DNA from 4 places in the Mesorhizobium monacense genome. Region 3 is predicted to be linked to each of the others. Evidence: predicted binding sites of a transcription regulator. Region 3 holds the regulator's gene; each other region holds the start of a gene.

What was found. Region 3 encodes LexA, which represses DNA repair genes until DNA is damaged. Its sites were predicted from a motif close to TGTTCNNNNTGTGTTCNG; they were not measured.
Region 1: the regulator LexA is predicted to act here: its motif matches at 2,937-2,954, upstream of AC1RUK_RS31050 (helicase-related protein).
Region 2: the regulator LexA is predicted to act here: its motif matches at 1,329-1,346, upstream of AC1RUK_RS27485 (DNA recombination protein RmuC).
Region 4: the regulator LexA is predicted to act here: its motif matches at 2,367-2,384, upstream of AC1RUK_RS27685 (YifB family Mg chelatase-like AAA ATPase).

Annotation. Positions count from the first base shown of each region.
Region 1 covers NZ_CM165567.1:6,480,391-6,488,376, reverse strand. Annotated here, with positions in the region: gene phbB (acetoacetyl-CoA reductase) at 1-424, shown strand, start outside; gene AC1RUK_RS31060 (FAD-dependent oxidoreductase) at 524-1,759, opposite strand; gene AC1RUK_RS31055 (TetR/AcrR family transcriptional regulator) at 1,843-2,427, shown strand; gene AC1RUK_RS31050 (helicase-related protein) at 3,121-6,528, shown strand; gene AC1RUK_RS31045 (RNA-binding S4 domain-containing protein) at 6,541-6,927, shown strand; gene fdxA (ferredoxin FdxA) at 7,078-7,416, shown strand; gene AC1RUK_RS31035 (CarD family transcriptional regulator) at 7,790-7,986, shown strand, end outside.
Region 2 covers NZ_CM165567.1:5,753,916-5,761,901, reverse strand. Annotated here, with positions in the region: gene AC1RUK_RS27490 (GFA family protein) at 1-32, shown strand, start outside; gene AC1RUK_RS27485 (DNA recombination protein RmuC) at 43-1,296, opposite strand; gene def (peptide deformylase) at 1,402-1,932, shown strand; gene fmt (methionyl-tRNA formyltransferase) at 1,937-2,872, shown strand; gene AC1RUK_RS27470 (GNAT family N-acetyltransferase) at 2,869-3,375, shown strand; gene truA (tRNA pseudouridine(38-40) synthase TruA) at 3,396-4,163, shown strand; gene AC1RUK_RS27460 (transporter) at 4,333-4,938, opposite strand; gene dapE (succinyl-diaminopimelate desuccinylase) at 4,958-6,157, opposite strand; gene AC1RUK_RS27450 (2-dehydropantoate 2-reductase) at 6,274-7,293, shown strand; gene AC1RUK_RS27445 (hypothetical protein) at 7,309-7,986, opposite strand, start outside.
Region 3 covers NZ_CM165567.1:2,423,010-2,430,995, forward strand. Annotated here, with positions in the region: gene moaC (cyclic pyranopterin monophosphate synthase MoaC) at 1-213, shown strand, start outside; gene AC1RUK_RS11655 (molybdopterin molybdotransferase MoeA) at 214-1,419, shown strand; gene AC1RUK_RS11660 (hormone-sensitive lipase) at 1,430-2,260, opposite strand; gene kynU (kynureninase) at 2,290-3,537, opposite strand; gene lexA (transcriptional repressor LexA) at 4,000-4,740, shown strand; gene AC1RUK_RS11675 (ComEC/Rec2 family competence protein) at 4,734-7,223, opposite strand; gene gltX (glutamate--tRNA ligase) at 7,324-7,986, shown strand, end outside.
Region 4 covers NZ_CM165567.1:5,789,748-5,797,733, reverse strand. Annotated here, with positions in the region: gene AC1RUK_RS27695 (malate synthase G) at 1-70, shown strand, start outside; gene AC1RUK_RS27690 (GNAT family N-acetyltransferase) at 130-600, opposite strand; gene AC1RUK_RS27685 (YifB family Mg chelatase-like AAA ATPase) at 739-2,271, opposite strand; gene AC1RUK_RS27680 (Ig-like domain-containing protein) at 2,409-4,082, shown strand; gene gshB (glutathione synthase) at 4,173-5,114, opposite strand; gene AC1RUK_RS27670 (GtrA family protein) at 5,184-5,558, opposite strand; gene AC1RUK_RS27665 (glycosyltransferase) at 5,563-6,573, opposite strand; gene AC1RUK_RS27660 (GtrA family protein) at 6,703-7,986, shown strand, end outside.

The sequences.
Region 1 (7,986 bases), 2.8 Mb from region 3:
AGTCATCGACACCAACCTTTCCGGTGTCTTCAACATGACGCACCCTCTGTGGGGCGGCATGCGCGACCGCAAGTTCGGCCGCGTCATCACCATCTCCTCCATCAACGGCCAGAAGGGCCAAGCCGGCCAGGTCAACTATTCCGCCGCCAAGGCCGGCGACATCGGCTTCTCGAAGGCGCTTGCCCAGGAAGGCGCCCGCGCCGGTATTACCGTCAACATCATCTGCCCGGGCTACATCGCCACCGAGATGGTCAAGGCGATCGACGAGAAGGTGCTCAACGAACGCATCATCCCGCAGATCCCGGTCGGCCGCCTCGGCGAGCCTGAAGAGATCGCGCGCTGCGTCGTCTTCCTCGCGTCCGATGAAGCCGGCTTCATCACCGGCTCGACAATATCCGCCAATGGCGGACAGTATTTCGCCTGAGGTTTCGAGCCCCCCGGCGACAACTGATGTACCGGCCCAACGGCCGGTACAGACATACGATCCCACGATCGAAGCTCGTTACCCTAACAATCGCAGCCGTCAGGCGGCAAGCTTCAGCGCTGGTTTGGCTGCAGGCTTGGCAGGGGAGATTGAACCCGGCCCACGCGAAGGTGCCGGCAGCCGGGCCAGCGGCGCGCGGCTGAGGCCTGACAGTTTCAAGGCCATGCGACGCTTCAGCAATGGATTGAGGTTCGTCAGGGAGAGCAGCAGATTGCGGACGAACCGCTTCACCGGATTGCGGGTAAGCGCCATCTCGGTCATCTTGCCCGCCAAATCAAGCACCTCCTGCGCCGCTGGACACCGCAACGTTTCGTAGAGGTCGAGCTCGGCTTCCGACCGCACGCCGTTCACCACATCGCCAAGCAGTTCGCCAAGCACGACCGCGTCGATGATGCCGGTGTTCATGCCTTGCCCACCCGCGGGGCTGTGGACATGCGCGGCATCGCCCATGAGGAACAACCGCTCCTTGCGATACGACCGCACGCGAAAGCGCGAGCTCCACGCCAGGCCGAGCACGCGAGCTCGTTGTCTGGTCGGCCCACGGCTGTCGAGCAGCGCCTGGATGTCGGCAACCGCAGGCTTTTCCGGCGCGTCATCCATTGTTGCAACGATGCGGTACGATCCGTCCGGAAGCGGCGCCACCACTACCAGCCCGGCCGGCGCAAAAAACAGCGACACTTCCTTCGGCCCAACCGGCCAGTCGAGGCGGACGTCGGCGAGCACGAACGACCCGTCATAGGCTGCGCCGTCGAACTCGATGCCGGCCGCGCCGCGCACCAGGCTGTTCATGCCATCGGCGCCGACGACGTAGCGCGCCGATATGAGCTTCTCGCGGCCGTTCTCGACCACCGTCACGCGGGCGCCGTCAATATCCTGAACAACCGCCTTGGCCTCGACTTCGCGATGAATGACGCCGCCCAGGGCAGCGATCCGCTCGGCCAACACCTGCTCGGTCAGGTTCTGGGGCAGCATCAACAGATAGGGATGCCTTGATGGAAGCTTGCCGAAATCGACATCGAGCAGCGCCCGGTTGCGGTCGCGGATGACGAAATTTTGCAGCTTCAGGGCAAGTTCGCCCAGCCGCCCGGTGACACCGAGAGGCTCCAGCGCTTCCAGCGTCTGCGCATGGATGACGCCGGCGCGCGAGGTCTGCAGGCCCTGCGCCAGCCTGTCGATCAGAACGTGATCGACACCGGCCTGGTGCAGCATGATGGACAGCGCCATGCCGGTCGGGCCGGCGCCAATGATCAGGACGTCCGTTGTATCGGGCAACATTTTCCCTCTCCATTTATCAACAAGTGTTGACTTTCTAATCGACGCCATTGCATTTGTCAACAGGTGTTGGCATATGCATTTTCATGACTCAGAATCAGGCGAAGAAAATCAGCAAATCGGACCGCACGCGGGCCCATATCCTCGAGGCGGCGCGGCTACTGTTCGCCGAACACGGTTATGACGGGGCTTCGATCCGCGATGTCGCGGCGCATGCCTCGATCGATCCGGCCATGGTGATCCGCTATTTCCGCAGCAAGGACGAACTGTTCGCCAGGGCGGCGGTCGTCGACCTGCATCTGCCGGAGCTGCGGGTGATTGACCGAGCCGCCATCGGCGAAACACTGATCAGGCGCTTTCTCGAAATCTGGGAAGGTCCGGCCAGCGGCCCTGGCATGACAATTCTGTTGCGTTCGGCGATGTCCAACGACTTTGCTGCCGAAAAGCTGCGCGAGGTGTTTGCCAGTCAGGTGAGGCCAGTGGTTGCGGCGGTCGGTGACCCCGCCGATGCGGGTCGACGGGCCGGTCTCGTCTCGAGCCAGTTGCTGGGTTTGGCAATGTGCCGATACCTGCTGCGGCTTCCTCCGGTCGTCGCCCTGTCGCACGATGAAATCATCCGGAACGTCGGCTCTGTCTTGCAGCGCTATGTGACGGAAGAGGACCTGGCCTGAAGCAGCCGTTTTGACATTGCTGGCCGAGCCTGGTTGTGGTTGCTATGATCGGGCCGACCGATGCACCCAACGCCGATCTGTGCCGGAGCGGCACGCAAAGGTTAACGGCAGCTGCCAAGTCTGTGCGAAACCCACGCCACAAGCTGTGACTTCTCGGTGGATAACCTGTTCACAACACAACATATTGGGGTGAACAAACCAAGAAAACCTGAGCATCGCTGATTCGTCGCCGATTCGTTCCGGCTTTGGCCGAAACATTAACGATGAGGCCCGAAAACGTCGATCAAATCATTAAGGCCGCGTTAGGAAAAGTCAATAATTTCATAACGTTGGCTGAGGTCGATCGGGGTGCGGCGATCGTTCCCCGGCGAAGGTTAACAGCATTGTTCTCCTTGCATAAATCGGGCCAGTTTAGCGATTCAGCATGTGGTGAGACTCGCCGTCAAAAAATCCACATATAGCCGTGAACAAAACCTGAATCAGCGAGAGTCAGTGATTCGTCGCCGATTCGTTCCAGACTCGTTCCAACTCTTAATCGAGACCGGATTTTGTACGAGCCGGACGGCTCTTTGCCCCGCTTGCGGAACATTCCGCTTTCGCTTCGCGCCTGAAATCCTTATGTGTCGGCTGTCACACGCGCCACCACTGGCGTGCTCCCCGGCAACGAGCGGCAGAAGCGTTATTTCCGAGCCGATGAATATCCAGCCGAAACACTCCCAGCCGCTGATCCTTTCGGGCCGCGACGTGACGGCCGTGCTCGGCCCGACCAACACCGGCAAGACCCATCTCGCCATCGAACGCATGGTGGCGCATGAGAGCGGCGTCATCGGCCTGCCGCTCAGGCTGCTGGCGCGCGAAGTCTACACGCGCGTCTGCGAAAAGGTCGGCGCCCACAAGGTGGCGCTCATCACCGGCGAGGAGAAGATCCAGCCGGTGGGCGCCAAATATTCGGTCTGCACCGTCGAGGCCATGCCGCGCGAGACCGACGCCGCCTTCGTCGCCATCGACGAGGTCCAGCTCGCCGGCGATCTCGAGCGCGGCCACATCTTCACCGACCGCATCCTGCATCTGCGCGGCCGCCAGGAAACGCTGCTCTTGGGCGCAGCCACCATGCACGGCATCCTGCAGCGCCTCTTGAAGGGCGTTTCGGTGGTGACGCGGCCGCGGCTGTCGCATCTGGCCTATGCCGGCTCAAAGAAGCTGACCCGCCTGCCCCGGCGCACGGCGATCGTCGCTTTCTCGGCGGACGAGGTCTATGCCATCGCCGAACTGATCCGCCGCCAGCAGGGCGGTGCCGCCGTCGTGCTCGGCGCGCTCTCGCCGCGCACCCGCAACGCCCAGGTGGCGCTGTTCCAATCCGGAGATGTCGATTACCTCGTTGCCACCGACGCCATCGGCATGGGCCTCAATCTCGACCTCGACCATGTCGCCTTCGCCCAGAACCGCAAATTCGACGGCTACCAATTTCGCGACCTCACGTCCGCCGAGCTCGGCCAGATCGCCGGCCGCGCCGGCCGCCATTTGCGCGACGGCACGTTCGGCGTCACCGGCCAGGTCGATCCGCTCGATGAGGAGCTGGTCAAGAAGATCGAAGGCCACGATTTCGATCCGGTGAAGGTGCTGCAATGGCGCACCGCCAATTTCGATTTCGCCAGCCTTGATGCGCTGAAGCGCTCGATCGAGACCAACGCACCGGTCGAGGGCCTGACGCGGGCGCTGCCGGCGGTCGACGCGCAGGCGCTCGAGCATCTGTCGCGCGACGCGGACATCCGTGCTCTGGCCTCCGACGCCAAGCGGGTGGCGCTGCTGTGGGAAGCCTGTGCGCTCCCCGACTACAGGAAGATCGCGCCGGCCCAGCATTCCGACCTCATCGCCTCGATCTATATGGACCTCGCCCGGCATGGCCATGTCGACGAGAACTACATGGCCGAGCAGGTGCGGCGTGCCGACACGACAGACGGCGACATCGACACGCTGTCGCACCGGATCGCCCAGATCCGCACCTGGACTTTCGTTTCCAACCGGCCCGGCTGGCTGGCCGATCAGGCACACTGGCAGGAAAAGACGCGCGAAATCGAAGACAGATTGTCGGATGCGCTGCATGAGCGGTTGACGAAACGCTTCGTAGACCGCAGGACTTCCGTCCTCATGCGGCGCCTTAGAGAAAATACCATGCCTGAAGCCGAAATTAGCCCTACCGGAACCGTCCTTGTCGAAGGCCATCATGTCGGCGAGTTGCAAGGGTTCCGCTTCACCGCCGACCAAAGCGCCGGCGGCGAAGATGCCAAGGCCGTGCGCACGGCGGCACAAAAGGCGCTTGCCACCGAATTCGAGGCGCGCGCCGAACGTTTCGGCGCCTGCGCCAATGGCGACATCGCACTCGGCTCCGACGGCACGCTGCGCTGGATCGGCGCGCCGGTCGGCACGCTGGTCGCCGGCGACGAACCGCTGAAGCCGCGCCTTGTGCTTCTGGCCGACGAGCAGCTCACCGGTCCCGCCCGCGACAAGGTCGCGGCGCGCGCCGAGCGCTTCGTCAACTTCCAGGTCGAATCCCTGCTGAAGCCACTGGTCGACTTGAAGAATGCCGACCAGATCACCGGCATCGGCCGCGGCATCGCCTTCCAGCTGGTCGAGAATTTCGGCCTCATCAACCGCCGCGACATCGCCGAAGAGATGAAGTCGCTCGATCAGGAAGGCCGCGCCGCGTTGCGCCGGTTGGGCGTGCGCTTCGGCGCCTACCATGTCTTCGTGCCGGCGCTGGTCAAGCCGGCGCCTGCCGGACTGGTGACATTGCTTTGGGCGCTGAAGAATGACGGCAAGGACAAACCGGGCTTCGGCGACGTGGTTCACGCCCTGGCCTCCGGCCGCACCTCGGTGGTCATCGATCCCGCCTTCGACAAGTCCTTCTACAAGCTCGCCGGCTACCGCAATCTCGGCCGCCGCGCGGTCCGCGTCGACATCCTCGAGCGGCTGGCCGATCTGATCCGTCCCGCGACCAACTGGAAGCCGGGCCTCGGACAGCGCCCCGACGGCGCCTATGACGGCCACGCCTTCATGGTGACGCCGCCGATGATGTCGATCCTCGGCGCCACTGCTGACGACATGGAAGAGATCCTGAAAGGCCTCGGCTACCGCGCCGAGCCGAAGCCTGCCGCCGAGGTCAAGGCGCGGCTCGAAGCGCAGGACAATGCCGCGCGCGAGGCAGCTGCCGCAAAGCTGGCGGCGGAAGAAGCTGCGCGCGCCGAGCAGGCCGTGACGACGGAAGCCACGACTGAAGTCGCAGCCGAGGCGCCGGTGGAGGGTTCTGAGCCTGATGCCGCAGTTGAGGCCTCAGCCGAAGCACTTGCCGAGCCCGTCGCCGAGGCAGTAGCGGAGCCTGTCGCGGAAGAGCAGACGGTAGCTGCGGCTGAAGTCGCGGAAGAGACCGCGCCCGTAGCGGAAGCCGCAGCGGAAATACCGGCCGAACCTGCGTCGGTCGCCGAACCAGAATCCGAACCCAAGGTCGCCGAGGTTGAAGCCGCGACGGTCGAGGCGACCGAAGATGCAACGCCCGCTCAGGAAGCGCTGCCGGCCGAGCCAGCCACGGTGGCGGAAGCCGCTGCCGGCGAGCCCGCTCCGGAAGCCGAGCAGCCAAAACCCATCCTTTTGTGGCGGCAGGGCCGTTTCGAGCAGCGCCCACGCCATCGCCATCACGACAACCGCCGCGACAATCGCCCGCGCAACGGCCAGGTCGCGCAGGGCCGAAGCGATGCCCCGGCGGATGCCGGCGGCGGACAGCCGGTGACCGCACCAGGCGAGCGGCCGGCCTACCAAGGCCGACGCGACCAGCGCGACGGCGCCGGCAAGCCGCGCTTCGATCGCTCAAAGTTCAAACCCAAGCCCCAGGGCGAAGGCGGCCGCGAAGCCAAACCGCAGGGCGAGCGTCCCGATCGCCGCGACAGCCGACCCGACTGGAAGGGCGGCAGGCCGGACGGCAAGGGCGGTGCACAAGGCGGCAAGCCTGCATTCCAGGCAAAACCGCGAGAGGAACGTCCGGTGCGTTTCGATCCGGACTCGCCCTTCGCCAAGCTCGCCGCTCTGCGCGACCAGTTGAAGAAGTAAGTCAAAGGTCCGATGGTTGCCGAAGGCCGCCAGAGAATAGACAAATGGCTGTTCTTTTCCCGCGCGGTGAAATCGCGCTCGCTGGCGGCGAAGCTGGTGGTCGCCGGACGCGTGCGCATCAATCGCGACAAAGCAGCGCAGGCCTCGGATCTGGTCAAGCCTGGCGATGTCCTGACCATCACGCTGGAGCGGCGCATCTTCGTCTGGAAGGTACTCGAAACGGGCGTCCGGCGCGGCCCGGCTGAAGAAGCGCGCCTGCTTTACGAGGACATGTCGCCACCGTCGGCACCGAAGGGCGAGGCCGTTCCGGATGCGATTCCGGCGCTGCGCGACGCCGGCAGCGGCCGGCCGACCAAGAAGGAACGCCGCCAAACCGACCGGCTCATCGGCGAGGATTGAAGGCACGAGCGACTTTCGCCAGTGTCGCGCTCTGGAATTCCATTCCGGAGACGCCGACATCCTTGGGAATAGCCGCCCTTGCCAGCGGCAGGCAAAGGCGTTACCTCACCAAAAAAGCCCAACAAAAACGGGACGTCCCGGAGCCGACCGATGACCTACGTCGTGACCGACAATTGCATAAAATGCAAATACATGGACTGCATCGAGGTCTGTCCGGTCGACTGTTTCTACGAAGGCGAGAACATGCTCGTCATCCACCCCGACGAGTGCATCGACTGCGGCGTCTGCGAACCGGAGTGCCCGGCTGACGCGATCAAGCCCGATACGGAACCCGGCCTTGAGAAATGGCTGCAGGTCAACACCGAATACGCCGAGAAATGGCCCAACATCACCGCCAAGAAAGAGCCCCCGGCAGACGCCAAGACCTTCGATGGTGAGGCCGGCAAGTTCGAGAAATATTTCTCCGCCGAGCCCGGCGAAGGCGACTGACGGTCGTGCCGGTTCGGCCGGCATGACGCAGCGTAACGGGCATGAGACACGAACCGTCTTGACAGGCGGCGATGGCCGGTTGCCTTCGCTAATGCAGCAAAACCTTGATTCTTCCGACTTTTTGTGCTACATCAGCCAAACATGCCGGTGACACAACATCGATTTATGGCGCAAACGCCCCAAATCACTGAAAGGTGAACTTCTCAATCTGGACCAGAGCGATCTGGGGCAGGCGGTCGCGATATTGCGGTTTGCCGGTCCCGGCTTTTCCGGATGGGTTCGTCTGTTGTGCGGCTAACGGTCGGCCACCCCGATCGCGCGAAGTTTCAGCCGGCGCCGCCATGCCGGCGCTACAACAAGGAGTTCAGGGCGTATGGCAACGATCACCCCGCAGAAGAAGTCCACCGCAGCGCGTCACGGTTTCAAGACCGGCGAGTTCATCGTCTATCCGGCGCATGGCGTCGGCCAGATCGTGTCGATCGACGAGCAGGAAGTGGCAGGCCACAAGCTGGAACTCTTCGTTATCGACTTCCAGAAGGACAAGATGCGCCTGAAGGTGCCGGTCGCCAA
Region 2 (7,986 bases), 3.3 Mb from region 3:
TTGACGGCATGACGACCGTCGAGGAGCAGTAGCGCCGGACGGTCAGTCGCCGTCTTCGACCACACGCAGCCGCAGCTGACCGGTCTTGGAATCGGCGACGCGCGCGCTGGCTTCGACCTTTCCGGCACCGGGGCCCGGCGCCTCGGCTTCGCCTTCCGCGAACTCCAGCGCTTCGATCTTCTGGCCGCGCTTGGTCACTTTCGACGTCGAGACGAGGATGTCGTCGATGTCCTTCGTCGCCTGGCCGAAATGCGTCTGCAGCCGGCGCACCCGCTCGTCGACGCGCCCGACATCCTCCATCAGCCGGATGACCTCGCCCTGGATCAGATGCGCCTGCTCGCGCATGCGGGCATCCTTGAGGATCGCCTGGATGACCTGGATCGACAGCATCAGCAGCGACGGCGAGACGATGACGACGCGCACGCGATGCGCCTTCTGCACCACCGCCTCGAAATTCTCGTGGATCTCGGCGAACACCGATTCCGAGGGCACGAACATGAAGGCGGTGTCCTGAGTCTCGCCCTGGATCAGGTATTTTTCGGCGATATCGCGGACATGGATTTCGATATCGCGGCGGAAGGCTTGCGCGGCGACCTTCTGCAGGTCGGCGCCGTCGGCGGCGCGGATGGCGTTCCAGGCTTCCAGCGGGAATTTGGCGTCGATGGCCAGCGACGGCGCGCCGTTCGGCATCCTCACCAGGCAGTCGGGCCGGCTGCCGTTCGACAAGGTCGCCTGGAATTCATAGGCGCCATGCGGCAGGCCGTCGGCGACGATCGCCTCCATGCGCGATTGGCCGAAGGCGCCGCGCGTCTGCTTGTTGGAGAGGATCGCTTGCAATTGCACCACCTGGCCGGCAAGCGACTGGATGTTGCCTTGCGCCGTATCGATCACCGCCAGCCGCTCTTGCAGCTTGGCCAGGCTCTCATGCGTCGATTTGGTCTGTTCGGTCATGGTCTGGCCAAGACGCCCGGTCATCGCATCAAGCCGCTGGCCGATCGACTGGGTGAGTTCGGCCTGCCGCGCGCCGAACACTTCGGCGATCGCGCCCATGCGGCCCTGCATCTCGGCCTGGCTCTGCAGGATGCCGGCCACCCGCGCCTCGGCATCGCGGGCGTGGTCAGCGGCTTCCGCAGCCGCCACCGCGCGCGCCCTGGCCGACCGCCACAGCGCGACGACCAGCGCCAGGAACAGGCCGAGAAACAGCACCGTGCCGAAGGCCAGCGCATGGCCGAGCGTGAACGTGCTGGCGCCGAGCCGGGCGACGGGTTCGGAAAGGATGGAGGTCAGGTCGTTCATCGTGCCAGCATAGATGATTCGGTCTGCTGGCACAGATCAAAACGTGAACGAGCCTAAACTGCCCCCCCGTTGACGCTTTTCGCATGACGTCTTAGGTGAGACGCCATGTCGATCAAGCCGCTCATCATTCTTCCCGATCCCGTCCTGCGCCAGGTTTCCAAACCGGTCGAGCGCGTCGACGCGCCCTTGCGCAAGCTGGCCGGCGACATGCTGGACACCATGTATGACGCGCCCGGCATCGGTCTCGCGGCAATCCAGATCGGCGAGCCGCTGCGCATGCTGGTCATCGACCTTGCCAAGGAAGACGAGCCGCCGGCGCCGCATGTCTTCATCAATCCGGAGATCCTCGAAAGTTCCGACCAGCGCTCGGTCTATGAGGAAGGCTGCCTGTCGATCCCGGATTATTATGCCGAGGTCGAACGCCCCGCCTCGGTGCGGGTGAAATATCTCGACCGCGACGGGAAGCTGCAGGAGATGGAGGCCGAGGGCCTGATGGCGACCTGCCTGCAGCACGAGATCGACCACCTCAACGGCGTGCTGTTCATCGACCACATATCGAAACTGAAGCGCGACATGGTGGTGAAGAAGTTCAAGAAGCTCGCCAGGGACAAGGCGCCGGGCAAGATGGTGGGATAGGGGCATGCCCCTCCGCGTCATCTTCATGGGCACGCCGGAGTTTTCCGTCCCGGTGTTGCGGGCGATCGCCGAGGCCGGCCACGAAATATCTGCCGTCTACACGCAGCCGCCCCGCGCCGCCGGCCGGCGCGGGCTGGAGCTGACGCCGTCGCCGGTGCAGCGCGAGGCCGAGCGGCTGGGCATCGAGGTGCGGACGCCGACATCGCTGAAGGGCGAGGCGGAGCAGCAGGCGTTCGCTGCCCTGCGCGCCGATGTCGCAGTGGTCGTGGCCTATGGGCTTTTGCTGCCGAAGGCGGTTTTGCAAGCAACCCGGCTCGGCTGTCTCAACGGTCACGCGTCGCTTCTGCCGCGCTGGCGCGGTGCTGCTCCCATCCAGCGCGCCATCATGGCCGGCGACACTGAGACCGGCATGATGGTGATGCGGATGGAAGAGGGCCTTGACACCGGTCCGGTGGCAATGGTTGAAAAATGCGCCATTGAACCCGATATGACGGCGGGCGAGTTGCATGACCGGCTGATGGACATAGGCGCTTCGCTGATCGTGGAAGCATTGACGCGGCTGGGGATAAATTGTCTGACATTTACCCAACAGGCGACGGCGGGGGTGACCTACGCCAAAAAGATCGATAAATCGGAGACACGCGTAGACTGGACGCGGCCTGCCGGCGAAGTCCACAATCACATTCGCGGCCTCTCGCCCTTTCCGGGTGCGTGGTGCGAGGTCGACATTGGCGGCCGCATGGAGCGGCTGAAACTGCTTCGCTCGACGCTTACGGATGGCGTCGGCGAGTCGGGAGGAATTCTCGATGACCGACTGACGGTTGCCTGCGGGTCAGGCGCGATCAGGCTGGTCGAAGTTCAACGGGCGGGCGGAAGGCCCACCACCGCGCAGGAGTTTCTGCGCGGAGCCAAGATCGAAAAAGGAACGAAACTCTCATGAGCATGATGTCGATACGCGTGGCGACGCCGCGGGATCGCGAGGCAATCCGCCTCGTCGAGGAGCATGCATTCGGCCAGCAGGCGGAGGCCGGACTGGTCGACGCGCTGGTCACCGGCGGCGATGCCGTCGTCGAGCTGGTGGTGGAAGAGGACGGCCAGGTGGTCGGCCACATCCTGTTTTCCAGGCTTTTCGTGGGCAACGGCGGCAAGAGCTTCCCGGCCGTGGCGCTGGCGCCGCTGGCCGTCGAACCGTCCTTCCATGGCTCAGGCATTGGCGGCGCGCTGATCCGCGAGGCGCATATCCGCCTCAAGGACGCCGGCGAGAGCCTGGCCGTGGTGCTCGGCGATCCGGCCTATTACGGCCGCTTCGGCTACACCCATGCCCGCGCCGAGAATTTCGAAAGCGAGTACCAGGGCGAGGCATTGCAGGCCCTCGCTTGGGGCGATGCGCCCGAGGCCGGTAAGCTGGTCTACGCCTCGGCCTTCACTGCGCTTGCCGCCTAAGCGGCGAACAGCCGCCTGTCATGCCGCGTTTTCGTCTCGACATCGAATATGACGGCAGCCTCTATGCTGGCTGGCAGCGCCAGGCCGGCCAGCCTTCGATACAGCAGGCGATCGAAGAGGCGATTGGCAAATTCTGCGGCGAGCAGGTTTCACTGCGCGGCGCCGGCCGCACCGATGCCGGCGTCCACGCCACTGCCCAGGTCGCGCATGTCGACCTCGTCAAGGCGTGGCCTGATGACAAGGTACGCGATGCCGTCAACGCCCATCTGCAAATGGCCGGAGCCCGCATTGCCATTCTCAAGGCGGCGGTCGTGCCAGACGGTTTCGATGCACGCTTCTCGGCGACCGGCCGCCACTACCTCTACCGCATCGTCAACCGCCGCGCGCCTGCGGCGCTGGACAAGGGCAAGGTCTGGTGGGTGCCGAAGCGGCTGGACGCCGCCGCCATGCACGAGGCGGCAAAGCTGCTGCTTGGCCGGCATGATTTCACCACCTTCCGCTCCACCCAGTGCCAGGCCGACAGCCCGGTCAGGACGCTTGATCGCCTGGATGTTAGCCGCTCGGGCGACCTGATCGAAGTCAGGGCCTCGGCGCGCTCTTTCCTGCACAATCAGGTGCGCTCGATGGTCGGCTCGCTGAAGCGCGTCGGCGACGGCAGTTGGAGCGCCGCCGACCTCAAGGCAGCGCTCGACGCGCACGACCGCGCCGCCTGCGGCCAGGTGGCGCCGCCCGACGGGCTTTTCCTCGTCGGCGTCGATTACCCGCAGGTTGCCGGAGAAGCCGGGTAGGTACGCCGATCAGCTAGCAGTAGCCGCGCCACGTTTGCGCGAACGTTCTGCCATCTCCTCCGCCGAAATACCCCTGCCAGGGTCTGCCTTCCGGCGTCATATGTCGGCGCGACGTCCTCGCGCAGCCAACGCTCCGCGGCGGCATCACACTCTTGCAGGGCGCGCGGCTTCATGTTCCAGCCTCGGTCGGTATGGTGATGCCGAGCAGCGCCTGCAGCCCGAACAGCACGGCCAGCGACGCCACGAACATGCCGGCAAAGACAGCGGTGCCGACGGCTGCGCCCCTGCCGATGACGGCATTGGTCATGCGCCAGGTCAGCACTATCGACAGCGCAAACAGGAGCAGCGACACCAGCCCCGAGACTTCGTCGGTCGACGGCAGGAAAAGCCTGATCAGCGCCGACGGCAGCATCAGCCAGGCGATGATCGCCGATGCCCAGTTGCTGGCGACGACATAATGGACGAAGCGGCCGCCAATGCCGAGGCGCGGTGCGAGCAGCGCCAGGCCGACCAGCGGCAGCACCCAGGAGCCGATATCGACGGTCGCCAGCCGCAGAAGCATGCTGAAGCGCCCGGCGAATGCGTTCGGATCGCCGATCTCGTTGGCGATGCCGACCCAACCGACGATCAGCGCCGGCGCCGCCACGACGATGGCGAAGAAGGAATTCCAGAAGCCGTCCGCCGAAAGATCGAGCAGGCGCAGGCCGTCGGCCTTGCCGAGCATCAGCCGCCAGGCGCCGGCCAGCGAAGCGTAGGTTTCATCGGCCGAGAGCATGATCACACCGAAAGCATGGTTAGGCTGCGCCTCGCTCGAACCAGTCTTCGATGAAGCGCTGGTAGATCTGCGTCAGCGTCTCGAGATCGGCAAGTGCGACGCGTTCATCGACCATGTGCATGGTCTTGCCGACCAGCCCGAACTCCACCACCGGACAGTAATCCTTGATGAAGCGGGCGTCCGAGGTGCCGCCCGAGGTCGACAGCGCCGGCTTCCTGCCGATGGCCGTCTTGACCGATTGGCTCAGCGTTTCGATCAGCCGGTCGTCGCGGGTGAGAAACACGTGGCTCGGCCGGTCGCGCCAGACAATATCGTAGTCGACCGGCGTCTTCTTGCCCGGCCGGTACTTTGTGCGGCCGGCCGCCTGGTCGAGGCGGTTGTGGATCTCGGCCTGGATGGTCTCGGCCGTCCATGTATCGTTGAAGCGGATGTTGAAGGTCGCCGTCGCCTTCGCCGGAATGACGTTGGTGGCGGGGTTGCCGACATCGATGGAGGTCACCTCCAGATTGGTCGCCTGAAAATCCTTCGTTCCCTCGTCGAAGGCCGGATAAAGCAAGGCATCGACCAGGCTCATCAGCCCGCGCACCGGGTTGTCGGCAAGCTGCGGATAGGCGGCGTGGCCCTGTCGGCCATTGACGACGACGCTGCCGGACAGCGAGCCGCGCCGGCCGATCTTGATCATGTCGCCGAGCGCGTCCGGATTGGTCGGCTCGCCGACGATCGAGGCGTCCCATTTCTCGCCCTTGCCGGCGGCCCATTCGAGCAGCTTTGTCGTGCCGTTGATCGCCGGGCCTTCTTCGTCGCCGGTGATCAGCAGCGAGACCGAGCCCTTCGGCCCGCCATTCTCCTCGACATGGCGCGCCACCGCCGCGATGAAACAGGCGATGCCGCCCTTCATGTCGACGGCACCGCGGCCATACATCTCACCATTGGCGATGTCGGCGGCGAAGGGCGGGTGCGTCCAGGCGGCTTCGTCGCCGACCGGCACCACATCGGTATGGCCGGCAAACATCAGATGTGGCCCGTTGCCGGAGCGCCTGGCATAGAGGTTTTCGATGTCCGGCGTGCCGTCTTCCGAAAACACCGGGCGCTCGACCGAAAAGCCGAGCGGCTTCAGCATGTCTTCCAGCGCGCCGAGCGCACCGCCTTCGGCGGGCGTCACCGAGGCACAGCGGATCAGGGCGGCAAGGTTTGCGGCGGGGTCGGTCGGCAATTTCATGGGCAAAGCGATAGTCGAAAGCGGAAGGTCTGTCACGGCCAGACATCATGGCCGGCCATGGCGCCGACAATATGGTTTTCATGCCGTATAGTTGCGGGCCAATAAAGGACTATCGCATGGCCAACAACGACAGTCTGGTCGCAATAGCCGGCGCCGGCAGCATCGGCTGCTATGCCGGCGGCTGTCTGGCGCTGGCCGGCCGGCGGGTCAATCTGCTGGCGCGGCCACGCATCGGCGAGGCGGTGCGCAAGGACGGCCTGCGGGTCACCGATCTCGACGGCCGCGACCGGCGGGTCGCGCCGGAGGCGCTTTCGGCCACCGCCGATCCGGCGACCGCCCTGCGCGATGCCGAGGTGATCCTGGTGACGGTCAAGAGCGGCGGGACAGAAGAGATGGCTACGCTGATTGCCGCCAACGCCCGCCCGGACGCCATTGTGGTCAGCCTGCAGAACGGCGTCGACAATGCCGACAGGCTGCGGGCCGGGTTGGCCGGCCGGCAAGTGCTTGCCGGCATGGTGCCGTTCAACGTGGTGCAATCGCCAGACGGCGAAGCGCCGCTGCGCGTGCACCGCGCCAGCGAAGGCAAGGTGATGATCGAAGACGGCCAGGCGGGCCTGGCCGGATTGCTCGCTGTCGAGGGGCTGACGGTCGAAACCCATGGCGACATGACGGCGGTGCTGTGGGGCAAGCTGTTGATGAACCTGAACAACGCGCTGGTGGCACTGTCCAACCTGCCTTTGGCCACCGAACTGGCAGACCGCCGCTGGCGGCTGATCCTGGCTGGCCAGATCGGCGAGGCGCTGGTGGCAATGAAGGCTTGCGGAATCAAGCCCGCACGGATTGCCGGCCTGCCCCCCGCGCTGATGCCAAAAGTGCTCCGCCTGCCGGACTGGCTGTTCAAGCGTCTGGCGCGGCGCATGCTGGCCATCGACCCCGAAGCGCGCTCCTCAATGTGGGACGATCTGCAACGCGGCCGGCCGACCGAGATCGGCGAGCTGCAGGGCGCGGTGCTCAGCCTGGCGCAAAGGGCAGGCGTGCCGGCGCCTGTGACAGGACGCGTCTTGGCCCTGGTTCGCGAGGCAGAGCGGCAAAAGCGCGGCTCGCCCGGGCTGAGCCCGGAAGCGGTCAGGGCCTGAAACGGTCCCGACGGATCAGGGTTGTTGCTTTTTCCCCGGTCGACCATCCTGGGGCCGGCCTTCGATCAGGGTGATCTTCTGCCAGATCTTGCGCGACAGGTTGGAGGCCAGGCTCTCGATGTCGTTGACGCCGTCGATGACGACGGCGTCATTGACGGACTGGGCGAACAGCGCGGCGATCTTGCCGGTGATCGACAGCATTTCCGAGCAATAGTCGAGGTAGCGGGCGAGGTCGGCGGCGTTGGTGATGCGGGCCGGCGAATGCGCGGTCGGCTTGAAACTGGCGGAAAGCGTCGCCGGGTCCTTGGTCAGCTGGTGCATGTCGATGACATGGATCAGCGAGCGCAAGCCGTGCAGCTGGCGAAAGACCTGCTTGCGCTTGATGCGTTCCTCCGAGCGGATCAGCGCCAGGAAGCCGACAATGGCGAGAATGACCATATTGAGCGAGGCTTCGATGCCTTGCACCGACTGGACGGCGTCGCCGGGCTTGGAAATGCGGTCGAACGGCAGGACGGTGCCGACGAACAGGAACATCAGCGCCCCGGCGACGACGGCGGCGACGACGAGGACGCGCAGCCACCAGATCGGCGCTTCGAGCGCCTTGGCGCCCTTTGCCAGGTCGCGCGACAAGGAGACCAGCTCGGCGGCGACGCCGCGCAGGCCGGCATCGGGAAAACGCTCGGCGACGCGCTC
Region 3 (7,986 bases):
CCAGGCCTGAAGGTCACTGCGCTGGCCCGCGTCACCGGCAAGACCGGCGTCGAGATGGAGGCACTGACAGCGGCCTCGGTCGCGTGCCTGACCATCTACGACATGGCCAAGGCGGTCGACCGCGCCATGGTGATCTCCGGCATCCGGCTGGTCGAAAAGACCGGCGGCAAATCAGGCGATTACCGGTCCACCAGCCATAAGGCAGGCGCCTAGATGGCGCTGGTTCCGGTCGCCGAAGCGCTCGAGCGCCTGCTTGAAGGCGCGCGGCCGACAGGCAGCGAAAGCGTCGCGCTCATCGATGCAACTGGCCGGGTGCTGGCCGAACCCGTCATGGCGCTGCGCACCCAGCCGCCGTTCAACGCCTCCGCCATGGATGGCTACGCCGTTCGGGCCGCCGATATCGCCTCAGTGCCGGCGCGGCTTTCGGTGATTGGCATGGCGCCGGCAGGGCGTGGCTTTGAAGGTGCTGTCCACAATGGTCAGGCAGTGCGTATCTTCACCGGCGCGCCGCTGCCCGAAGGCGCCGACACCATCGTCATCCAGGAGAATGTCAGGGATCTCGGCGGCGGCGCCATCGAGGTAACGGAACCGACAGCCGAAGGACGCAATATCCGCCGCGTCGGTCTCGATTTCACCAGGGGCGACGTGCTGCTCGAAAAAGGCCGACTGCTCGATCCGGTGGCACTCTCCCTGGCGGCATCGGCCAACCACCCAAGCGTGAGCGTGGTCAAAAGGCCGCTGGTCGCCATCATCGCCACCGGCGACGAACTCCTGCCGCCGGGCAGCGAGCTCGGCCCCGACCAGATCATCTCGTCCAATGCCTATGGCGTCGCCGCCGCCGCGCAATCGGTTGGCGCCCGTGCACTCGACCTCGGCATCGCCGCCGATCGCAAGGAGGCAATTGCCGCGCTGGTGAGGCAGGCGGTCGAGCAACGCGCCGATGTCATCGTCACGCTCGGCGGCGCCTCGGTTGGCGACCACGACCTGATCCATGACGTGCTGACCGGCGAAGGCATGACGCTCGACTTCTGGAAGATCGCCATGCGCCCGGGCAAGCCGCTGATGTTCGGTCGGCTCGGGGAGATAAGCTGCATCGGCTTGCCCGGCAATCCGGTTGCCAGCCTCGTCTGTTCGCAGCTGTTCCTGAAGCCGCTGCTGGCGCGGCTCGGCGACCGCGGCTTCCAGCAGGACATGCGCGCGGCCCGCCTCGGGACCGCGATGCCGGCCAACGATCTCAGGCAAGACTATGTGCGTGCCGTGGTCCGGGAAGATGGAGACAGCCTGGTGGCGACGCCGTTCGGCATCCAGGATTCCTCGATGCTGAGAATGCTCGCCGACGCCAACGGGCTGATCGTGCGCGAGCCGTTCGCCCCTGCCGCTGCAGCAGGCGCTGCCTGCAGCGTGCTGATGTTGCGCTGAACCCGTTCCCTTACTCGACAACCAGCGTCCGGCTCAGCGGATGCTCCGGGTTGCAAAGACCGTCTATGATGCTGAAATGGTGCCGGTCCGGCTCGACCACCGAGCTGGTCGCGGCACCGAGGCCGATCCAGACATTGGCCAGCAGCGCGCTCTGGCGCAGGAACTCGGCGCGCTCGCCACCGCCGACCCAGCAGGTCAGGCGTGCATTGTCCATCGGGCGCAGAAGGGCCGGGCTTTCGGTCAGTGCTTCGGCCTCGTCGATCGCCAGCGTCTCGTTCATGGCTGTGCGCATGAGCGGGCGCAGGTCGTGCACACCCGAGATCGACACGACATGACGTATGCGACCAGTCACTTCGGGCGACAGAGGCGTGGTTGCACTCGCCATTCGGCTGGCGAGATGGCCGCCGGCCGAATGCCCGGTCAGCATCAATGGCCCATCGACCAGTGCCGCCGCCTTGCCGATCGCCGCGCCGACCTCGCGAACGATGCCGCCGATGCGTATCTCGGGACATAGCGTGTAGGAGGGCATAGCCACCGCATAGCCATGCCCGATCGGCCCGGCCGAAAGATGCGACCAGAAACTCTTGTCGAACGCCTTCCAGTAACCGCCATGCAGGAACACCACGAGCCCCTTGGGCGGGGTGCTCGGCAGGAAAAGATCGAGCCGGTTGCGCGGTCTGTCGCCGTAGACGATGTCGAGCCGCGCCCTGCCCTCGGCCGAAAGAGCGTCACGAAAGGCCCGCGCGGGCTCGACCCAGGCGGCCGGCCAGCGATCGCCGCCAGCTATGTTGGCGCCGTTTGTATAGGCGTTGTCCCAGTCGGAAATACGATGTTCCAGCAACTGTGCCCTCCCCCTGCTCTCCCTGCCGCTCAGGTGACGGCTGACTTGACGGCGAAACGTCCGTCTTTCCAGGCCCCACTGCGCAGGATCTCTTCCAACACCTCAACAGCGTGCCACACATCGGCGTAGCCGACATAGAGCGGGGTAAAGCCAAAGCGTATGGTCGACGGCGCCCGGAAATCGCCGATAACGCCGCGTTCGATCAGCGCCCGCATGATCTGGTAGCCGTGCTCGTGCATGAATGAAATCTGGCTGCCGCGCCTGGCGCTGTCGCGGGTGCTTTCGAGCGTGAGACCATAGGCGCCGCATTTTGCCTCGACGAGTTCGATGAACAGGTCGGCCAGGGCGATGCTTTTCTTTCTCACGGCCGCCATGTCGACATCGTTCCAGATGTCGAGCGCGCCCTTCAGCGTGCGCATCGACAGGACCGGCTGCGTGCCGCACAGAAACCGGCGGATGCCGGTGCCGGCTGCGTAGGCCTGCTCGAAGGCGAAGGGCCGCGCGTGGCTCCACCATCCGCTGAGCGGCTGCAGCACATCGGCATGATGGCGCTCCGCGGCATAGATGAAGGCGGGAGAGCCCGGGCCGCCATTCAAATATTTGTAGGTGCAGCCGACAGCGAAATCGGCATTCGCCGTGTCCAGTTCGACCGGCATGGCGCCTGCTGTGTGGCAGAGATCCCAGACGATCAGCGCCCCGGCGTCATGGGCGATGCGCGTCAGCGCCGTCATGTCACGCAGTTCGCCTGACTTGTAGTTGACGTGGTTGACCAGCACCACCGCGACCCGGTCGTCGATCAGCTCTTCGATCGTCGGTGCGTCGACGCCTGCAAGGCGCAGCACAGTGTTCTTTCGAGTCGAGGCGACACCTTCAGCCATGTAGAGGTCGGTCGGAAAGCTGTCGCCCTCGGCGACGATGACGGGCCGATCCGGCCGGATGGCCATTGCCGCGTGCAGCAGCTTGTAGATGTTGATCGATGTCGTGTCGCAGACCACCGTCTGGCCGGGAGCGGCGCCGATCAGGCGCCCGAGCTGATCGCCGAGTTCGACCGGCATGTTGAACCAGCCGGCAGTGTTCCAGGCGCGGATGAGGTCGTACGCCCATTCTTCGGTCGCCGCCTTGCGTAGCTCGTCGAAGGCGGCATGCGAGGCTGCACCCAGCGAATTGCCGTCGAGATAGATTACCCCTTCGGGCAGGATGAAGCGGTCGCGCAAGGGGCGCAGTGGATCCGCGGCGTCCATCGCTTCGACGGCCGCAAGATCAGGAATTCCTGTCATGATATGTCTGCTCCCCCCAGATACGCACGACACCGGCACGCAATGATGACACAAGCCGACGATCGGTACTTTCTCTCATCACAGGCCATCGCGCTGCAAGAACCTGCATTGATGACTTATCGGCCCAACGACACCCTCGACCCCTGCTCATAGTTGGCATTTTGAGTTCGTTTCGTTCACGGTGCATCGAGCGGGCTGGATCGTCAAACACGGCCCTACCTACATTGTTTGCGGCGAATGATTGCCGACTTCCAACCAGCTCCCAGGCCGGTGGTTGGCCGTAAACGATAACAAAATCAATGCGATGAAGCCGGCATCTAAGGGGCTGGGATATTCGCTGTCGCACGCGACATCGTTTCGGGAGCCTTAACCCATTCATTAAACTTTAAACAGTTGCGGAACACAACTGGAACAGATAGTGTTTGTTCTGGGTTTGTTTTTCTGATTCCGTTGGGGGCCGCGATGCTGACACGCAAACAACATGAACTGCTGATGTTCATCCATGAGCGGCTGAAGGAAAGCGGCATTCCACCCTCCTTCGACGAAATGAAAGAGGCGCTCGATCTTGCCTCGAAGTCGGGCATCCACCGGCTGATCACGGCGCTGGAGGAGCGCGGTTTCATTCGCCGGCTGCCCAATCGGGCGCGCGCGCTCGAAGTGCTGCGCCTGCCGGACTCGATTGCTCCCGGCCTCAATGCGGCGAAGAAGTTCTCGCCGAGCGTCATTCAGGGCAGTCTTGGGCAGGGCGGCCTCGGACGGCAGATCAAGCCTATGGCATCGTCGCGCACGCCCCAGGCGGGCAATGACGACGATGCGGTTGCGGCAGTGTCCATCCCGGTGATGGGGCGGATCGCGGCCGGTGTGCCGATCGACGCCATCCAGCATCAGACGCATTCGATCTCGGTGCCGCCGGACATGATCATGGGCGGCGAGCATTACGCGCTGGAGGTCAAGGGCGATTCGATGATCGAGGCCGGGATCTTCGACGGCGATACGGTCATCATCCGCAACGCCGACACGGCGAGCCCGGGAGAGATCATAGTGGCGCTGGTCGACGAGGAGGAAGCGACGCTGAAGCGCTTCCGCCGCAAGGGCGCCTCGATTGCGCTGGAAGCCGCCAATCCGGCCTATGAAACCCGCATCTTCGGGCCCGACCGGGTCAAGGTGCAGGGCAAGCTGGTCGGTCTGATCCGCCGCTACTGAGGCGGCGGCGGTTGTTTTGGCGGCGGTTTGCTGGCCTGCCTTTCGGGTCTCTTGTAAGGCGGCAGGCCCCTCGCCTCGCGTGAGAATCTTCGCTGCTCGTGCCAGGGCCGGTACGGCTGCTCGACCGCGAAGTCTATCTCTGCCGGCGCGATTGCCGATTGCTGATCGAAGAAGACAGCGGCGCTGCCCAAGCGGGCAAGTTGCCGTTTCCTGACGACAAGGACAAGCGGATTGCGGCAAGGGTCGTAGGCGGTGGCGTCGTTGACGATGATCAGGGTAGCGAAAGCACACGCCCGCCACGCGTCCTTGCGGTCTTCTGCATACGCGATGATCGCGCCAGACGGATGCCGCGCGAGGCAAAGACCGCTGCTGCAGTAGAAGGGTGAGCCCGGCGGCAGGTCGGCCGGATCCATGTCGAACCGCGCGTCACCCTTCTCGAAGGTCTCGGGCTCCACAATGGTTTCGGACTTCACAGCCCGTTTCCAGTTGTCGGTGGTGAACTCGTTCGATCGCACGCGGTTGATGGCGAGTTCGCCGCCCCCGATCGGCATTGCCACAAGATGCCCATCCTCCGAGACGAGAACGTCAGGCGTGCGAGTGTCGGAGACAGTCAGCAGGCCGGCGAATGCGAACGGAACGGCTGCCAGCCTGAGCCATGTCGTCGCCATGGTGGCGATGACCAGCGCGATCGTCACCAGCAGTACCGACTGAATGGAGATCAGCCCGACAGCATCGATCGGCGAGCGCTCGGAAATCCATCCGGATATTGCGATCATCGCCGTCAGCCCCTTGCCCATCACATAGAGGAAGGGTCCATCGGCGCCGAACGGCATCGCCAGCGCGCTGAGCACGGCGAACGGCATGACGATCAGCGAGACGATCGGCATGACGGCCAGGTTGGCAAGCAGGCTGAGCGGCGACACGCGCTGAAAATGCCAGATGGCGAAGAGCGCGGTCGCACTGCCGGCGATGATGGAGGTCATGGCGAGGCCGCCCATGCCGAGCAGGAATTTTCGCGTGACGAAGGCGAGCGGCGATCGCCGTGGCGGCGGCGACGTCGCTCTGCCGGCACGGTAGTCCGACCAGCCGGCATAGGCACCGACAAGGGCCGCGGTCGCCGCAAACGACATCTGGAAGCTCGGGCCGACCACTTCGTGCGGCGACACCAGGATCACGGCAATCGCCGAGATCGCCAGATTGCGCATGGTGAGCGCCGCGCGGTCGAACAGCACGGCGACCAGCATCACCGCCAGCATGATGAAGCTGCGTTCGGCCGCGACGACGATGCCGGAAAAGACGAGGTAGGCGGCGATGGAAAAGAGCGCCGCGGCGGCCGCATATTTCTTCACCGGCCGGCGCGATGCGAAATCGGGAAACAGGGCGAAGGCGCCGCGCAGCAGCCCCATAATGGTTCCGGCGACCAGCGCCATGTGCAGGCCGGAGATCGAGATGATGTGGTAGATGCCGGTGCGCCGCATCGCCTCGTTGATCTCATTGGGAATGCCGGCGCGCACGCCGACGATCAATGCCGCAGCAATCTCGCCCTCCGGGCCGCCAATCTGGCCGCGAATGTGGTCCGCGATGCTCTCCCGGGCATTCTCGATTGCGGACGCCAAGCGCGTCCTGGATGGTGCGTCTTCGCCAGCGCCAGTCTTTGGGACAACAGTCTTCGGATTGCCGAGGAAAAACCCGCTCGCGCCGATGCCGGAAAAATAGCTGTCGAAGGAGAAGTCGTAGCTATTCGGCCGCACCGGTCCGGTCGGCGGGAGCAGCCGGGCATAGCCGGTGATCAGGGAACCGGCGGTCATATCAGGAGGAACTTTCCGCGCCGAAAGCCTGACCCGCTCCGGCGCATAGCGCAGCTTCGGATGGGCCGTCGAGATGACGTCGATGGTCAGCCTGACGCGGCCGTTTTCCATTTCTTCCAGGCTGGCGAGCCGCCCGGTCAGCCGCGTTTGGATCTCCGAGCCGAGCATCTGGGTTCCGGCGCGCCAGGTCTCGACCTTTGCGGCGAGCACGCCGAGCGCGCAGAGCAGCGCCGCCATGAAGCACAAATGCGTCCTTAGCCATGACCGCGAAGCCACCGCGCAGGCGGCCGTCAAGGCGACCACGGCGACGGGCCTGTAGAAATCGGGTTCCGTCGCCAGCGAGAAATAGAAGATCACCCCGCATGCCAGAAACACCGGCACCAGCAGGAAGCCCATGCCGCGGTCAAGCTCCGTGCCGCCAGCCGCAGCGATGCTTCGCCGGATTGCGGGACCGGAAAGACGGCGGAATGCTCCGGAGACCCGCTTTACCGAAACAGTCGCGGGGACAAGCTCCGGCGCGCGATTGCCGGGCGGCAAAGGCTCGATGCCCGGCCGTGGCGCAAGCAATGAAACCGGCATTGGCTCGGCGTGTGGAATATCGGCAAACAGCGTCCGCTCGCTGACGCTGCTCGTCGCGCCCTCGCTCTCCCCTGCACCCCGACCTCGTCCAGCCATCGGGTCTGCCCCTTGCGCCCCAGACCTCCTATGCTACATGAACGCGCAACGCGCGAAAGTCCGCGCATCACATCCGCTTTCTGCGCTTTCCGAGAGTTCCATGTCCGACAAGGTCGTCACCCGCTTCGCCCCCTCGCCGACAGGCTATTTGCACATTGGCGGCGCGCGTACGGCGCTGTTCAACTGGCTCTATGCAAAGCACACCGCCGGCACGATGCTGCTGCGCATCGAGGATACGGATCGCGAACGCTCCACCGACGCCGCCACAGCCGCCATCCTCGATGGGCTGTCCTGGCTTGGCCTCAGCTGGGACGGCGAGCCGGTGTCGCAGTTCGAGCGCGCGCCGCGCCACCGCGAAGTGGCTGAGGATCTGGTGCGGATGGGCAAGGCCTATTACTGCTACGCCACGCCGGCCGAACTCGAGGCGATGCGCGAGGCCGCACGTGCCAAGGGCCTGCCGCCCCGCTATGACGGCCGCTGGCGCGACCGGGACCCGTCGGAGGCGCCGGCAGGCGTCAAGGGTGCGATCCGCATCAAGGCGCCGACCGAAGGCGAAACGGTGGTGCACGACCGCGTGCAGGGCGAGGTGCGCTTCCCCAACAAGGATCTCGACGATTTCATCATCCTGCGCTCGGACGGCAACCCGACCTATATGCATGCCGTCGTCGTCGACGACCACGACATGGGCGTCACCCACATCATCCGTGGCGACGACCATCTGACCAACGCCGCCCGCCAGACGGTAATCTACAACGCCATGGGC
Region 4 (7,986 bases), 3.4 Mb from region 3:
GCCCAACGGCTACACCGAGCCGGTGCTGCACAAGCGGCGGCTGGAGCTGAAGGCGCGCGGGCAGGCCTGAACCGAAGGCCAGGCGCCAGCGCCCCTCCCCTCAAGGGACTACGCCGCTTACCCCTCGTCTCACGCAGGCGAGATCGAGCACGACATGAAGATGTCGGTATGTCTGACATGCTCCGGGGTTTCGCGGAAGGACGGGCACGGTGTGAAGCCGAACGACTCGTACACGGCAATGGCGTGCGTCATGTAGAACGTCGTGTGGATCAACACTGTTCGGCTCCGGCCCTTCGCGATTTCCGCCAGTGCTGCCCCCATCAGCGCACGGCCGATTCCTTTTCCGCGAAACGATTCATCGACAAAGAATTTATGGATCTCCACCGACTTGTCGTCGAACGGGTCGAAGGCGAGGCAACCCGCCGGCAGGCTCTCCGATCGCGCGATGAACGGCATGGCATCCGGCGCGCCGAACGTCGCCGCCAGTTGGCTGCTGCTTATCTCCGGGTGGAAAATCGCCATCACGTCTTCTGCCGAGACGCCGTAAGGTTGCACCGCATCGGCGTCCCATTGCGCAAGATTGCGGCAAAGCCCGGCCATGACACGGAAGTCCTCGGCGCTGCGCGCCGGCGAAACCGAAATCATCCCCCGCCTCAGCTCCAGGTTAGGTCCATGACCGTAACATACGCGACTATCGGGCGCGAACCCGTATGAGCACTTCCAGCGAGCGGCAGAAGTCTACGCCGCCTGCGCCATCCGCTCCGACATCATGCGATAGGAGATCGCCTCGGCCAGATGGATGCGGCCGACGGTCTCGCTGGCGTCGAGGTCGGCGAGCGTGCGCGCCACTTTCAAGACGCGATGGTAGGCGCGCGCGGAAAAGCCGAGTTTTTCGCTGGCGTCCTTGAGCAGCGCCAGGCCGGCGGTATCCGGCACGGCGATCTCCTCGATGATCGAGGGCGAGCAATGCGCATTGGTGGTGGCGCTGGTGACGCCCAGCCGCTCGAAACGCTCGCGCTGGATGGTGCGGGCGCGCGCCACGCGCAACGCCACGGCCGCACTCTTCTCCGCCTTGTCGGGCCGGATCAGATCGCCGGCCGAAACCGCCGGCACCTCGATGCGGAGATCGATACGGTCGAGCAGCGGGCCTGATATCCGCGCCTGGTAGTCGGTGCGGCAGCGCTCGCCGCGCAGGCAGCGATAGCCCGGCTCGCCGGCCATGCCGCAGCGGCACGGGTTCATCGCCGCCACCAGCTGGATGCGCGCCGGATAGGTGACGCGATGGTTGGCGCGCGCGATCATGCAGTCGCCGGTCTCGAGCGGCTGGCGCAGCGCGTCGAGCGTCTGCGGCGTGAATTCGGGAAACTCGTCGAGGAACAGCACGCCGTGATGGGCAAGCGACACTTCGCCGGGCCGGGCCCGCAACCCGCCGCCGACCATCGCCGCCATCGAGGCAGAATGGTGCGGGGCACGGAACGGCCGCCGGTCGGTCAACTTGCCTTCGCCGAGTTCGCCCGCGACCGACGCGATCATCGAGACTTCGAGCAATTCCTTTGGCGCCAGCGGTGGCAGGATCGACGGCAGCCTTTGCGCCAGCATCGATTTCCCCGAGCCCGGCGGGCCGACCATCAAGAGATTATGCCCGCCGGCCGCCGCTACCTCCAGCGCCCGCTTGGCGCTCTCCTGGCCCTTGATGTCGGCAAGGTCGGGCAGGTCGCGTGCCGAGGCGTGGATGCCGGCTTCCGGCCGCGACAGCACTTGCGTGCCGCGAAAATGATTGGCGATGGCAATCAGGCTGCGCGGTGCCAATATGTCGAAATCCTTGCCGGCCCAGGCCGCTTCCGGCCCGCAGGCGAACGGGCAGATCAGGCCCTTGCCTTCGGCATTGGCGCCGATCGCCGCCGGCAGCGCGCCGGCCACCGCGGCAATGGTGCCGTCGAGCGACAATTCGCCAAGCACGACATAGCCGGCCAGCATGTCGCCCGGAATGGCGCCAAGTGCCGCCATCAGGCCGAGCGCGATCGGCAAATCGTAGTGGCTGCCTTCCTTGGGGAGATCCGCCGGCGCCAGATTGACTGTCACCTTCTTCGACGGCATCGACAGGCCCGAGGCATGCAATGCCGCCTGCACCCGCTCGCGGCTTTCAGCCACCGCCTTGTCGGCCAGGCCGACGATATGCATGTTGACCTTGCCCGGCGCGATCATCACCTGGACGTCGACCGGCACGGCCTCGATGCCCTGGAAAGCAACCGTGCGAACCCGCGCCACCATATTTTTCAACACCCCCGGACCTGACTCGCTCAAAGCCGATGCAATCAGGCCGTGAGCGACGTCGAGCAAGACAAGCACAGATTTCCGAGTTAATCAAGAACATTACGGGAACGTATGGTCAGTCGCCTTCCGGCGAAATGTCAACGCAGTGCGCAGAACTCCATCGGACTGCCTCCGCCCGGAGTAGAATTAACCAACATGGAAAAGGCGAAGGGGTTTGTCACCGATCCGACTCGCATACGATGTTATGGTTGGAAACGGGGGACATCCGCAGCGCGTCCAGGCGCAAACGCGAGGAAGACAGGATGCCGACCTTAAGCAATGGCAGTGAGCTCACCGTATGGGAAGAACCCGAATTTCCCAATCCGAGCCCTGACGCGGTGCTTTTCAGCATTACCGAAACCGACGGCGACGTGATCGGACCGATAGGGGCAAAGGCGGATTTCCCATTCGGTGGGATCGACCTGGCTTCGGTTGATGTCTTCGACGGCTTCTTCACCATCACCAGTCTCACCCACGAGGGCAGGACCGAGACCTGGACGACGGTGGAAACGCAGGTTTTCGACAATGAAGGCAATTTCGTCCGCACCCTGACTGACCAGGCGGCCTACCTGTCGGCCCGGATCGTCTCGGTCAACGCCGACGGCCCCGACACCGTCACGGTGACATGGATCGGGGCGAACGAATATTTCGGCGGCGAAAATACCCAGTACGGCCAGCATCAGATCACCCTGGAAGGCGGCGCGCTTCAGCCCAACACCTTCGTCAATCATGCGCCCACGGTGGCCAATCTGAATTTGTCGGTTTCGCAGGGGCAATTTCTCGACGACATCAAGTTCAGCGCGGCGGATGCCGACTACGATCTCCTGAGCTTTGTCATCCTGGACGGGCCCGACCATGGCACCCTCGAGCCGAGCACAAATTTCGACGGCAACTACTATCCGTTTCACCAAGGTCACGTCGGCACCAGCCTGCACTATCATCCGGGCTTTCTGAGCGACAATCTGTTCGACTACATGCCCGAGGCCGGCTTCGTCGGCACCGACAGCTTTACGGTTTACGCCACCGACGGCCAGGGCAACAGCAATGTGGCGACGATTGCGGTCACTGTCACACCCCCGGCCGAATCGATCACGATGAGCGACGCCACAAGCACCGTGAGCTATGGAAGCTACGATCATGCCGTTCTCGTCGCCGCACTGGGCGGCGACGACCGCGTCAGCGGCACCCCGTTCAACGATACGCTCGACGGCGGCGCCGGCCACGACCAGCTGTTCGGCGGCGCAGGCGCCGACACGATCATCGGGGGTGCGGGCACCGATTGGCTGAAGGGGGGCGGCGGCAATGATGAGATGAGCGGCGGTGCCGGCACAGACGCCATCCGCGGCGACACGGGCGACGATGTCCTCGACGGCGCGACCGGCTCCGACGACCTGCGGGGCGGCGCTGGTGACGACAGCCTCAATGGCGGCGCCGGCCGCGACCGACTGGCCGGCGACGCGGGCAGGGATGTCTTCGTGTTCGACGCGCTTGGACCGGCGAACTACGACAGTATCGACGACTTCAATGCGCTGGATGATATGTTCCGGCTGGACAGTTCCGTATTCGTCGGGCTGTCGGCCGGCCCGCTTTTCGCTGCGGTCTTCGGGCTCGACAACAAAGCCACCGATGACAGCGACCACATCCTTTACGACGACGCGACAGGCGCTCTGCTGTTCGATGTGGACGGCGTGGGCGGAGCGGCGGCTGTCCAGTTCGCCACCGTGCGCCCAGGCACCTGGCTCACCGCCGACGACTGCTTCGTGGTCTAGGGCAATTCCAGGAAAAGCGTGCAACGGTCTTCCGTCAGGAATTGCGTAAAAACAAAGAGTTAGAGGATCGGTGGGGCGCAGTTACGTGGACTACCGCCTCTTGTTCTCAACTGCATCCCAGAACAGGCTGGCGATGTCGGCGCCACCAAAGCGCTGCACTTCGCGCACGCCGGTCGGCGAAGTCACGTTGATCTCGGTCATGTAGTCGCCGATGACGTCGATGCCGACGAGGATGAAGCCTCGCTCCTTCAGCGACGGGCCGATGCGGGCGCAGATCTCGCGTTCGCGCTCCGTCAGCTCGGTCTTTTCGGCGCGGCCGCCGACATGCATGTTGGAACGCGAATCGTGCTCGGCCGGCACCCGGTTGATGGCGCCCACCGGTTCGCCGTCGATCAGGATGATGCGCTTGTCGCCCTTGCGCACGTCCTTCAGATAGCGCTGCACGATATAGGGCTCACGGAACATCTGGCCGAACATTTCGAGCAGCGAGGCGAGGTTGCGGTCGGCCTCATGCAAATGGAAGATGCCGGCGCCGCCATTGCCGTAGAGCGGCTTGACGATGATGTCGCCGAACTCCTTGCGGAAGGCGGCGACTTCCATGGGATCCTTGGTGATCAGCGTTTCCGGCATCAAGTCCGGGAATTCGGTGACGAAGATCTTTTCCGGGCTGTTGCGTACCCAGGCCGGGTCGTTGACCACCAGCGTCTTCGGGTGGATGCGCTCGAGGATGTGCGTGGTGGTGATGTAGTTCATGTCGAAGGGCGGATCCTGACGGAGCAGGATGACATCCATCTCGGACAGGTCGGTGCGCACCTTCTCGCCCAGCGAATAGTGGCTGCCCTTCTCGTCGCGGATCTGCATTTCCTCGATGCGGGCAAACACCTTGCCGTCGCGCATCGACAGCCGGTCGGGCGTGTAGTGGAACAGCTGGTGGCCTCGCCGCTGTGCCTCCAGCGACAGCGCAAACGACGTGTCGCCGGCGATCGACACCGTTGAGACATGGTCCATCTGGACGGCGATTTTCAAGGGCATCTTGGGTCTCCGGCGCGATCCTTGTCGCCGATATAAGGAACTCGGCGGCTTCTGCCAATCAGCCAGAGCCTATCGATCGAAGACGAGGCGGGAATAGCCGATGAAGGAAAGCGCCATGGCGACCAGCGAGGCGATAGCGAGCGCCGCCAGCGGCGGCATTGCCGGCAGGGCAACCAGGATCGCGCAATAGACGGCATAGTTGACGATGCTGGTGGCGATGCCGACGCCGCCATAGCGCGCGCCCTCCGTCGCGATGCCGCGGCTCGACGGCGAGAAGGTCAAATGGCGGTTGAACTGCCAGGTGACGGCCAGCGCAAAGCCGATCGAAAGCACGCGGGCGACCAGCGGGCCAAGCGGCGTGACGGCCAGCAGCAGCCACAGGGCCGCCGCATCGGCGACGAAACCGACGCCGCCGGCAAGGATGAAGTGGAGGAGACGGCTCACGGTTCTACGCCGCCCGGGGAGTCTTGCCCGGTGAGGGTTTCAGGGCAGTCTGCTCAGCGGCCCGTTCACGCCGTTCGACGCGGCCGGACGGCATCGACAGATAGAAGATGCGTTTCTGTTCGGCGCGGCCGCGCGAGACCGAATCGAGGATCAGCCCGGTCACCACCGCCAGCATGGAGAGCAGCAGCAGGCCGACGGACAGCACCCAGGTCGGCATGCGGGGCACGAGGCCGGTTTCGGCGAATTCGATCAGCACCGGCGTCATCAGGGTGAGGCTCGCCCCCAGGAAGAACACGGCAAAGGCGCCGAAGAAGCGCAGCGGTTGCGTCTCCTTCATCAGCATGGCGAACATCCAGAGGATCCTGGCGCCGTCGCGATAGGTCGACAGTTTCGACGATGAGCCCTCCGGCCGGCGGCCATAATCGAGCGCGATCTCGCTGACCGGCAATTTGAGCTGCGAGGCATGCACCGACATTTCGGTTTCGATCTCGAAGCCGCCCGAAACGGCTGGAAAGCTCTTGACGAAGCGCCTGGTGAAGACGCGGTAACCGGAGAAGATGTCGGTGAAATCCGAACCGAACAGCCGCTTGTAGAGGCTGTTGAAGATGCGGTTGCCGAAGGCATGGCCGGAGCGGCCGGCGTCGTCGGTGACGCCTCGCCTGGTGCCCACCACCATGTCGCAGCGTTCGGTCAGAAGCGTGTTGATCAGCTGCGGCGCGTCCTCCGGCGCGTAGGTGCCGTCGCCGTCGGCCATCAGATAGATGTCGGCCTCGATGTCGGCGAACATGCGCCGCACGACATTGCCCTTGCCCTGGCGCGGCTCGCGGATGACGGTGGCACCGGCCGCGCGGGCTCGCAGCGCCGTCAGATCGCGCGAATTGTTGTCGTAGACATAGATCGCGGCCGAAGGCAGCGCCTCGCGGAACCGCCGCACCACCTCGGCGATCGTCGGCTCCTCATTGTAGCAAGGCAGGAGCACGGCAATATCGGGCTCGTGGCGAACTTCATGCGGCATTTTCGTCTCCGGAGGCCTGTTTTGGCACGCTGGCCGCGTTGAGTGCCAGCCCGTTCAAGCGGCTTTACTATTTATTGAAGCCGTTAAGGCTAGGTTTAAGCCGCATTTCTTCCCACAAGGGTCACGACGATGAGCTCAGGCAAGGCCGGCGCTTCCTCCTGGAAGCCCGATTTGATGCTGGCGCTGCTTGCCATGCTGGTGGCGCTGGCCGTCAATGCCGGCACCGGCTTCCGCGAATTGACCGATGCCGGCGGCGACAATGACAATCTGCTGCGTCTGGTCGAGGTCCGCGACCTGCTCAGCGGCCAGGGCTGGTTCGACCTGCACCAGTACCGGATGGGGCTGGAAGGCGGCTTCGTCATGCATTGGTCGCGGCTGGTCGACACGCCGATCGCCGCCATCATTCTTGTCGTGCAGGCCTTGACCGGCAGCACCGCTCTTGCCGAGGATGTCGCGCAGATTGCCTGGCCGTCGCTGCTCTTCTGCCTGACCGTGTTCTTCACCACCCGCGCGGCGCGCAATGTCGCCGGCGAGAGCGCGGTTTTGCCCTCCGTCGTCGTCGGCGCGGCGGCGTATCATTTCATCGGCATCTATTCGCCGGGGGCGCTCGATCATCACAACGTCCAGCTGATGCTGACCATGGCAAGCCTCTGCCTGTTGCTGGAGGCGCCGGTGCGACGGACGGCAGCGCTTTTCTCCGGACTTTGCGCCGCGCTGACGCTCGCCGTCGGCATGGAAACCGTCCCCTATGTCGCCACCATCGGCGTCTCGGTCGCTCTGCTGTTTGTCGTCGACAGGTCGGGCGAGAGCCGGATCGCCAGGGATTTCGGCCTCGGCTTTGCCGGTGTCTCGGCCCTGGTCTTCATTGCCACCATCCCCTTCTCGGCATGGGGCCAGGCGCAATGCGATGCCTTCTCGACCGTGCAGTTCGTCGTGGCGGCACTTGCAGGCACCGGCCTTGCGGCCATCGCGTCGATCGATGCCGCCGGTCGCAGCTGGCAGCGGCGTCTCGTGTCGCTCGGCCTGCTCGCCGCAGCCATTGCCGCGGTCGTCGTGGCGCTGTTCCCGCAATGCCTGGCGGCTCCCTATGCCAATCTCGATCCGCGCCTCAAGGAACTGTGGCTCGATCACATCGACGAAGCCCAGTCGCTGTTCACGCTTCTCGCCCATGCGCCGGCCCGCGTGGCGGCCCGCTACGCCACGCCGCTGGTGGCCATCGTGCTGATGGCGATCAGCTTTGGCCGCGGCAACTGGCGGCGACAGGAAGGCCTCGTGGCTGCGTTGCTCGTCGTTGCTTTCGCCGTGAGCGTCTGGCAGGTGCGGGGCTCGACATTCTCGATCGGCTTCGCCGTCATCCCGCTCTCGGCCTGGATCGCCAAATGGCGACAGCGCGCCGAGGTCAGCTCCTCACGC